Regions from separate parts of the Streptomyces sp. NPDC058665 genome, predicted to be linked through region 3. Evidence: riboswitches for the same ligand, from Rfam matches in the RefSeq annotation. Region 3 holds a riboswitch; each other region holds the start of a gene.
What was found. A riboswitch is a leader RNA that binds a small molecule or an ion and turns the genes downstream of it on or off. The one in region 3 is predicted to bind thiamine pyrophosphate.
Positions count from the first base shown of each region.

Region 1: another riboswitch for thiamine pyrophosphate. It lies ahead of thiO (glycine oxidase ThiO); the one in region 3 lies ahead of ACFWV8_RS08125 (thiamine ABC transporter substrate binding subunit).
Region 2: another riboswitch for thiamine pyrophosphate. It lies ahead of thiC (phosphomethylpyrimidine synthase ThiC); the one in region 3 lies ahead of ACFWV8_RS08125 (thiamine ABC transporter substrate binding subunit).

Region 1 is NZ_JBHXRX010000071.1:17-3,287, forward strand. Features, by position in the region: gene ACFWV8_RS32410 (Rv2175c family DNA-binding protein) at 8-373, opposite strand; gene ACFWV8_RS32415 (NAD(P)/FAD-dependent oxidoreductase) at 464-1,627, opposite strand; TPP riboswitch at 1,803-1,917, shown strand; gene thiO (glycine oxidase ThiO) at 1,914-3,197, shown strand; gene thiS (sulfur carrier protein ThiS) at 3,266-3,271, shown strand, end outside.
Region 2 is NZ_JBHXRX010000026.1:83,486-86,756, forward strand. Features, by position in the region: gene thiC (phosphomethylpyrimidine synthase ThiC) at 1-1,573, opposite strand, end outside; TPP riboswitch at 1,568-1,710, opposite strand; gene ACFWV8_RS19035 (YibE/F family protein) at 1,782-3,086, shown strand; gene ACFWV8_RS19040 (SsgA family sporulation/cell division regulator) at 3,132-3,271, opposite strand, start outside.
Region 3 is NZ_JBHXRX010000009.1:81,612-84,882, reverse strand. Features, by position in the region: gene ACFWV8_RS08130 (ABC transporter permease) at 1-709, opposite strand, end outside; gene ACFWV8_RS08125 (thiamine ABC transporter substrate binding subunit) at 817-1,911, opposite strand; TPP riboswitch at 1,992-2,116, opposite strand; gene rlmN (23S rRNA (adenine(2503)-C(2))-methyltransferase RlmN) at 2,172-3,271, opposite strand, start outside.

The sequences.
Region 1 (3,271 bases), on a different contig from region 3:
GGTGTCGTCAGACGGCGAGCGCCTGAGCGCGGCGCTTCACCTCCGTACCGCGATTCTCGCTGAGGGCCTGCGCGGGCGTGCCCGGCAGGGACGGGTCGGGAGTGAAGAGCCACTCAAGCATCTCTTCGTCGGTGAAGCTGTCGTCCCTCAGGAGCGTCAAGGTCCCGGCGAGGCCCTTGACGACCTTGTTGCCGTCGATGAAGGCGGCCGGCACCTGGAGCGCGCGGTTCTCCCCGCGGCGCACGGCGATCAGCGTGCCTTCCTTCACCAGCTGACGCACACGCGTCACCTCGATATCCAGCATTTCGGCGATATCGGGCAGGTGAAGCCAGGCAGGGACGAGAGCATCGATCTTTGCGTCAATCTCAGTCACAGGACAAGCCTGCCATCCCGGACTGACAGTCGGAAGCCGAGCGGGACGGCGAACGGGTCGCCGGGCGGTGTCGGGCGAGGTCGGGCTGGGTCAGAGAACCGTCGATTTGAGCGGTACGGCCGGGTCTGCGGCCCGCCGCGTGTCGATCCGCGCGCCCGACGCGACGAGCTTGCGGCCCTGCGCCAGATCACGCGGCCGGCCAACGGTCATCAGCGACACCAGCGCCCCCTCGCGCAGCCACAGGACCGACCAGGCGGCGGTCGCCGGGTCGCCGCGCCACAGCAGCGTGTCGGCCCGCGCGTGATGGCCCGCGTACTGCACGAAGCGGCCGAACTGCTCGGACCAGAAGTACGGCACGGGGTCGTACGGCTCGTGAGCCTCCCCCACGATGTCCGCCGCGACCGTGCGCGGCCCCTGGAGCGCGTTGTCCCAGTGGTGCACCAGCAGCCGCTCGCCGTAGCGGGCCGAGGGGAACGAGGCGCAGTCCCCGACCGCGTACACGTCGGCCCGTGACGTGCGCAGCCGGTCGTCGGCCGTGACGGCGCCCTCGGGGCCGGTCGCGATGCCGGAGCCCGCCAGCCAGGCCGTGGCGGGTCTGGCACCGATGCCCACGACGACCGCGTCCGCCGCCAGCTCGCGGCCGTCGGCGAGGGCCACCGTGCCGGGCCCGACGCCCGTCACGCGCGCGTGGGTGAGGAGTTCCGCGCCGCTCTGCGCGTACCAGTCCCCCATCGGAGTGGCGACCTCGGCCGGCAGGGCGCCCGCGAGCGGACGGTCCGCGGCCTCGACGACGGTCACCGCGCAGTCGGCCTCCCGGGCGGCGGTGGTGAACTCGGCGCCGATCCAGCCCGCGCCGACCACGACGACGTGGTTCCGGCGGTCCAGGACGGGGCGCAGCCGCGCGGCGTCGTCCAGGGTGTGCAGCAGATGGACACCGGGCGTTTCCTCGGTGCCGGGGAGGGTGATCGGTCCGGCGCCGGTGGCGAGGACCAGTACGTCGTACGGGACCGGCCCCGCCGCCGTGTCCACCTCGTGGTCGTCGGGGCGCACGCCGGTCACTTCCAGTCCCAGCCGCAGCTCCAGGGAGAGCGCGTCGAAGTCCACGTCGAAGGCCGAACTCTCCGCCGTCCCAAGGAGGACGGCCTTCGAGAGTGGGGGCCTGTCGTAGGGCTGGTGGGGCTCGGCCCCGATGAGGGTGACGGGGCCGCCGTACCCCAGTTCACGCAGGGCGACGGCGGTCTGTACGCCCGCCATGCCCGCGCCGACGATGACGGTGCGCCGCCGGTCCGCCTGCTTCCGCTGCTCGTTCACCTGATCACCTTAGGGTCTGGCTTTTGGATCGGGCCGGGACGACGACGCCCTTACAGGGCGCGGGGAGCGGGGGTTACGCTGACCCGGAAGCATCTGTCGGCAGTAGCGAACAAGAGACTTCACACCTCGCGGGAGCCCGTACGCACCGGGCTGAGAGGGAGGCTGACGCGGCCTCCGACCGTACGAACCTGATCCGGGTCATGCCGGCGAAGGGAGGAGCTGGACGCCCATGCGCTCATCTCACGTTCCGTTGGAGCAATCCGGTCCGGAGACCTCTCCGGGCAGGTCTCCGGACCCGCCGGCCGGCCAAGGTCCCCGGCACACCGACGTCCTGGTCGTCGGGGGCGGCGTCATCGGCCTCGTCACCGCCTGGCGCGCGGCGCAGCGCGGGCTCGGCGTCACCGTCGTCGATCCCGAGCCCGGCGGCGGGGCCGCGCGGGTCGCCGCCGGGATGCTCGCCCCCGTCAGCGAACTCGACCACGGCGAGCAGACCCTGCTGGGGCTGAACATCGCCTCCGCGCGGCTCTATCCGGACTTCGTCGCCGAGCTGGAGTCGGCCACCGGGCAGGACACCGGCTACCGCGCCTGCGGCACGCTCGCGGTCGCTCTCGACGCCGACGACCGGGCGCGGCTGCGTGAACTCCACGCCCTCCAAAGGAGGTCGGGCCTGGAGTCCGAATGGCTCACCGGTCGCGAGTGCCGGCGGCTGGAGCCGATGCTCGCCCCGGGCGTACGCGGCGGGCTGCGGGCCGACGGCGACCACCAGATCGACCCGCGCAGGCTCGCGGCGGCCCTCGTGACAGCCTGCGAGCGGGCCGGGGTGGTCTTCCACCGGGCGTGGGCCGAGAGGCTGCGGGTCGTCCGGGACCGGGCCGCCGGAGTCACCGTCGGCGGCGGTACCGAACTCGGCGCCGGGCAGGTGGTCATCGCCGGCGGCAGTCTCAGCGGGCGGCTCGCCGGGGTGCCGGACGACGTCCTGCCGCCGGTACGGCCCGTCAAGGGCCAGGTCCTGCGGCTGACGGTGCCGCGCCCGTACGCGCCGTTCCTCTCCCGGACACTGCGGGCCGAGGTCCGCGGCAGCCATGTCTATCTGGTGCCGCGCGAGAACGGCGAGCTGGTCGTCGGCGCCACGAGCGAGGAACTCGGCTGGGACACGACGGTGACGGCGGGCGGGGTGTACGAACTCCTGCGCGACGCCCATGAACTGCTCCCCGGCATCACCGAACTGCCGCTCACCGAGACCCGCGCGGGGCTGCGGCCGACATCGCCGGACAACGCCCCGCTGCTCGGCCCGACCGCGCTGCCCGGCCTGCATCTGGCCACCGGGCACCACCGCAACGGGGTGCTCCTGACACCAGTCACCGGCCAGGTGATGGCCACTGTGCTCACGACGGGTGAACTCCCCGACGACGCACGGCCCTTCACACCGGACCGCTTCTCGCCCACGTTCGCGCCCGGCCAGGCGCCGGGTCTCTCCCCCGCCGTCTCCGCAGGTCAGGAGCAGCACGCATGACAGACACCGTGAATCCGCCCGTCGATCCGCACGCGAACCCTCCCACGAACCCGCCCGCGGACTCCTCCGTGACC
Region 2 (3,271 bases), on a different contig from region 3:
CGGCGGGCAGCGTCTCGTCGTGGAACTCCCGTGCCGTGTCCGGGTCGAGAGCCAGATTGAACTGGTCCTCCCAGCGGAACTCGAACCGCGCGTCCGACAGCGCGTCGTCCCACTCCTGCGCCCCCGGATGCCCCTTGGCCAGATCCGCCGCGTGCGCCGCGATCTTGTACGTGATGACACCGGTCTTCACGTCGTCGCGGTTCGGCAGGCCCAGATGCTCCTTGGGGGTCACGTAGCAGAGCATCGCCGTACCCCACCAGGCGATCATCGCCGCGCCGATGCCGGAGGTGATGTGGTCGTACGCCGGGGCGACATCCGTCGTCAGCGGGCCGAGCGTGTAGAACGGAGCCTCCTCGCAGATCTCCTGCTGGAGGTCGATGTTCTCCTTGATCTTGTGCATCGGGACATGGCCCGGACCTTCGATCATGGTCTGTACGTGGTGCCGCTTGGCGATGGTGTTCAGCTCGCCCAGCGTCCGCAACTCGGCGAACTGCGCCTCGTCGTTGGCGTCGGCGATCGAGCCGGGGCGCAGTCCGTCGCCGAGGGAGTACGTCACGTCGTACGCCGCGAGGATGTCGCACAGCTCCTCGAAGTTCTCGTACAGGAACGACTCCTTGTGGTGCGCGAGGCACCAGGCGGCCATGATCGAGCCGCCGCGCGAGACGATGCCGGTCTTGCGGCGGGCCGTCAGCGGCACGTAGCGCAGCAGCACGCCCGCGTGGACGGTCATGTAGTCGACGCCCTGCTCGGCCTGTTCGACGACGGTGTCCTTGTAGATCTCCCAGGTCAGCTCCTCGGCCTTGCCGTCGACCTTCTCCAGTGCCTGGTAGAGCGGCACGGTGCCGATGGGGACGGGGGAGTTGCGCAACACCCACTCGCGGGTGGTGTGGATGTTGCGGCCGGTGGAGAGGTCCATGACCGTGTCGGCGCCCCACTTGGTGGCCCAGGTCATCTTGTCCACCTCCTCCTCGATGGAGGAAGTGACCGCGGAATTACCGATGTTGGCGTTGACTTTCACGAGGAACCGCTTGCCGATGATCATGGGTTCGATCTCGGGGTGGTTGACGTTGGCGGGCAGTACGGCGCGGCCGGCCGCGATCTCGTCGCGTACGACCTCGGGCGCGACGTTCTCCCTGATGGCGACGTACTCCATCTCCGGGGTGATGTCGCCGCGCCGGGCGTACGCGAGTTGGGTCACCGCCTGCCCGTCGCGGCCCCGGCGCGGCTGGCGCGGGCGGCCGGGGAAGACCGCGTCGAGATTGCGGAGCCCGCCGCGTGGCGAGGTGTGCTTGAGCCCGTCGTCCTCGGGGCGGACGGGGCGGCCCGCGTACTCCTCGGTGTCGCCGCGGCCGATGATCCAGTTCTCCCGGAGCGGGGCGAGTCCGCGCCGTACGTCGGTTTCGACGGTGGGGTCGGTGTACGGCCCCGACGTGTCGTACAGCGTGACGTCGTCGCCGTTGGTGAGATGCACCTGCCGGACCGGCACCCGGAGATCGGGGCGCGATCCTTCCACGTATCCCTTGTGCCAGCCGATGGCTCGCGCGGCAGGCGTGCGTGTGTCCTGAACGGTCATATGAGACCTACTCCCTACGCCGGCATTACCCGGTAACAGGTTCGGCGGTCGACGCAGCTCAGGGATCCGGGGAAGCCCCGGAACTCCACAGTCAGCGCCCTCTCAGCCCGGTGCTCCGAGCTCCCGCGTGTGTAAAGGCACCACCACGCTAACGCCATATCGGGCGTGCTGAACAGAGTGCCTCCGCCGTTCTTGCGATGATCGGTCGGTGACCCCATCCCCGCAGACACCTGATCCGCACGGCCACTCGCACAGTCATGGGCCGGCCGCGCCGGTCTCCAGACACCTGCGCAAGGTCATCGCCGCGGTGCTGATTCCCTTCGCGACGGCCGTAGTTGTCGGTCTGATCGTGCTCTGGCCCGGCGGCGCCCCCGACCATGAGCGCACCGGTGTCGGCTTCGACCGGCAGACCCAGCAGGGCCAGGTGGTGAAGATCGAGCAGGTCGACTGCAAGGACGTGAACGCGGCTCAAGTCCCGTCCACGGGCGACACGTCGGCGCCCCAGGGGCGGGAGGCGGAGCGCGCGCAGAGCGGGGACTGCGAGAAGGCGACGGTGGAGGTGAAGAGCGGCAAGGACAAGGGGCGCAGGTTCGTCGAGGTCGTCCAGCCGGACGCGCCACGGCAGTTTCACGTGAAACAGGACGTTGTGGTGGCGTACGCCCCGGACGCGCCGAGGGATCTCCAGTACTCGGTCACGGACGTGGACCGCACGGTGCCGATGGCGCTGCTGGCCGGGATCTTCGCGCTCGCGGTGATCGTGGTGGGGCGGCTGCGGGGGCTGATGGCGCTGGTCGCGCTCGTCATCTCGTTCGCCGTGCTGACGCTGTTCATCCTTCCGGCGATCCTCCAGGGCTCGAACCCGCTGGTCGTCGCGGTGGTCGGCGCGAGCGCCATCATGCTGATCGCGCTGTATCTGTGCCACGGTCTGACCGCCCGTACGTCCGTCGCCGTGCTCGGTACCCTGATCTCCCTGCTGCTGATCGGGCTGCTGGGCTCGCTGTTCATCGGCTGGGCGAGTCTGACGGGCAACACGGACGACAACACCGGGCTGATCCACGGGCTGTTCCCGGAGATCGACATGAGCGGTCTGCTACTGGCCGGTGTGATCATCGGATCGCTCGGTGTGCTGGACGATGTGACGGTCACCCAGACGTCGGCGGTGTGGGAGCTGCGCCAGGCGGACCCCGACATGGGGCCCCGCGCGCTCTACCGGGCGGGTATCCGGATCGGCCGCGACCACATCGCGTCGGTGGTCAACACGCTTGTGCTGGCGTACGCGGGCGCGGCGCTGCCACTGCTGTTGCTCTTCTCGATCGCGGAGTCGAGCGTGGGGACGGTGGCCAACAGCGAGCTGGTGGCCGAGGAGATCGTACGGACCCTGGTGGGGTCGATCGGTCTGGTCGCTTCGGTGCCGGTGACGACGGCGCTGGCGGCGCTGGTGGTCTCGGCCGACCGGCCGGAGTCCTCGGGGCCGCGCGGTGGCGGCCGCGGTGGACGGCGGCGGAAGGCGTAGCGGCACGCGGGCCGGGGCCGAGGCTGGGGCCGGGGGCGGGGGCCCTCAGCCGGCGTTCTCCTCGGCGAGGATGCGGCCGAGGGTGTCGTCCAGGTTGGTCTCGAAGTCCCCGAGCGTCATCTCCTGGCCGAGCGGGACCAGCCGGTCCGTACGGTCGAGGAAGGCCACGAGCGGCGGGGCGCTGG
Region 3 (3,271 bases):
CGAACTGGACCATCGTCAGAACGGCGGCCGTGGGCAGATCGAGCAGTCGCGCGGTCTGCCGGTAGATCTCCACCTCCAAGGTGGAGTACGCGGGACCGCCCAGGATCTGGACGATACCGAAGGAGGTGAAGGTGAAGAGGAAGACCATCAGCGCAGCGGCCGCCACGGCGGGGCCCAACGCGGGCAGCGTGACCCGCCACCACGCCGCGAGCCGCCCGGCACCGAGTACCCGTGCGGCCTCCTCCTGACGTGGGTCCAGTTGCGCCCAGAGGCCACCCACGGTGCGGACGACCACCGCGTAGTTGAAGAAAACATGCGCGGCGAGGATCGCCCACACCGTTGTGTCCGCCCGTATGCCCCACAGTTCGTCGAGCAGCCCGCCGCGCCCCAGCAGCGCGAGGAACGCCGTGCCGACGACGACGGTCGGCAGGACGAACGGCACCGTCACGACGGCGCGCAGGAGCTGTTTGCCGGGGAACTCGAAGCGCGCGAAGACGTAGGCACCGGGGAGCGCGATCAGCAGGGTGAGGGCGGTGGAGACGGCGGCCTGCCATGTCGTGAACCAGAGCACCTGCCCGATGTCGGGCCGGCTCAGTACGTCGCCGAATCTGCCCCAGTGCCAGGAGCCGTCGGCCTTCAGCCCGCGGCCGACGATCGCGGCGACGGGGTAGGCGAAAAAGACGCCGAAGAACGCGACGGGCACGGCCATGAGGCACAGCCGTCCGGCACTCCCCCGGCGCCGCGCCGCACGCACCGCGCCCTCGGCGTCCCCGCCCCGTATGCGGCCCGGCCCGCCCTTCCGCGCGGCGTCCGCGCCTACTTGACGACGAGTGAGGACCACGACTGGATCCACTCGTCACGGTTCTTGGCTATCTTCTCCGGAGCCACGGTCTGCGGCTTGTCGACGACGGCGCCGTGGTCGGTGAAGAGCGCGGGAAGCTTCGCACCGTCGACGACCGGATTCACGAACATGTTGAGCGGCATGTCCTCCTGGAAGGTCTTGCTCACCAGGAAGTCCAGGAGGGCCTTACCTCCCGCCTCGTTCTTCGCCCCCTGGAGCAGACCGGCGAACTCGATCTGGCGGAAGCAGGTCCCCGTGGCGACGCCGGTCGGCGCATCCTTCGGCTGGGGTTCGGCGTACAGGACCTCGACGGGCGGGCTCGACGCGTACGAGACGACGAGCGGGCGCTCCGCCTTCGCCTTCTTGCCGCCTGCGGAGCCCGAGAAGTCCTCGTTGTAGGCCTGTTCCCAGCTGTCGACGACCTGGACGCCGTTGGCCTTGAGCTTCTTCCAGTAGCCCTGCCAGCCGTCGTCCCCGTACGCGGCGACAGTGCCGAGGAGGAAGCCGAGGCCCGGCGAGGACTGCTCAGCGTTCTCGACCACAAGGAGGTCCTTGTAGGCGGGCTTCGTCAGGTCGGCGAAGGACTCCGGCGGCGTCAGCTTCTTGTCCGCGAAGTACGCCTTGTCATAGTTGACGCAGATATCGCCGGTGTCGACGGGCGTGACACGGTGCTCGGCGTCGTCGAGCCGTACGTCGGCGCGGACCTGGTCGAGGCCCTTCGCCTGGTGCGGCGTGAACAGGCCGTTGTCGAGAGCGCGCGAGAGGAGGGTGTTGTCGACGCCGAAGAAGACGTCGCCCTGCGGCGAACCCTTGGTGAGGATCTCCTTGTTGAGCGCCTCGCCGGCCTCGCCGCTCTTCAGCACCTTGAGGGTGTAGCCCGTCTTCTCGGTGAACTCCTTCAGTACGGAGTCCGAGGCGGCGAACGAGTCATGGGCGACAAGTGTCACGGTCTTGGCCTTCGTGCCGTCCGAGGATGTGGAGTCCTCTGACCCGCCGCCGCACGCGGCGAGCGTGGAGACTCCCAGCGCCGCGGCGACGGCGCCCACCGCCATCTTCTTCGTGGTACGCAACTGAATTCCTCCTGGGATGTCCAGGAGAAGACGCGGCCCTGCCCCGCACCGGCGGACCGGAGCGGGGCAGGGCGCAACAGCATGAGTGATGACCGAACTTCCTACCCAGAATGACCTGGGCAAGGTTCAGAGGGTCTGCGACCGTGAGGCTCTTCCCGAGCCTCTGCCGCACTCTCAGCGCTGTGGCGCTCCCCTGTCGGAATATGTAATTCGTTCGAAGCCCAGGGTACATGGACCCCAACGGGGCCCCTAGGCCGCGCTCAGCGCTCCGTCGCCGCCAGCTGACCGCAGGCCCCGTCGATCTCCTGACCGCGGGTGTCGCGCACCGTTACGGGCACCCCGTGGGAGGCGATGGCCTCGACGAAGGCCTTCTCGTCCTCGGGGCGCGAGGCGGTCCACTTCGAGCCGGGCGTCGGGTTGAGCGGAATCAGATTGACGTGCACCCGCTTCCCCTTGAGCAGCCGTCCCAGCAGATCACCCCGCCACGCCTGGTCGTTGATGTCGCGGATCATGGCGTACTCGATGGAGATGCGGCGGCCCGACTTCTCCGTGTACTCCCAAGCGGCGTCCAGCACCTCCCGCACCTTCCAACGGGTGTTGACCGGCACGAGGGTGTCGCGCAGTTCGTCGTCGGGCGCGTGCAGAGAGACGGCGAGACGACACTTGAAGCCCTCGTCGGCGAACCGCAGCATCGCGGGCACCAGGCCCACCGTCGAGACGGTGATGCCCCGTTGCGAGAGACCGAGACCGTCCGGCTCGGGGTCGGTCAGCCGGCGGATCGCCCCGACGACGCGGCGGTAGTTGGCGAGTGGTTCGCCCATGCCCATGAAGACGATGTTGGACAGCCGGGCGGGCCCGCCGGGGACTTCGCCGTCGCGCAGCGCGCGCATGCCGTCCACGATCTGGTGCACGATCTCCGCCGTGGACAGGTTGCGGTCGAGGCCCGCCTGCCCCGTGGCGCAGAACGGGCAGTTCATGCCGCACCCCGCCTGCGAGGAGATGCACATGGTGACCCGGTCCGGGTAACGCATCAGGACGGACTCGACGAGCGTGCCGTCGTGCAGTCGCCACAGCGTTTTACGGGTGGTGTCGTCGTCGCAGGAGATGTGCCGGACCACGGACATCAGGTCTGGCAGCAGCTCCGTGGCCAGCCTCGCGCGCGCGGCGGCCGGGATGTCCGTCCACTCGGCGGGGTCGTGCGCGAACCGCGCGAAGTAGTGCTGCGACAGCTGCTTGGCACGGAACGCTTTCTCGCCTAGCGACGCGACGGCCTCACGGCGCTCTTCCGGCGTGAGGTCGGCGAGATGCCTCGGCGGCTTCTTGGCGCCACGGGGCGCGACGAACGTGAGCTCTCCGGGGT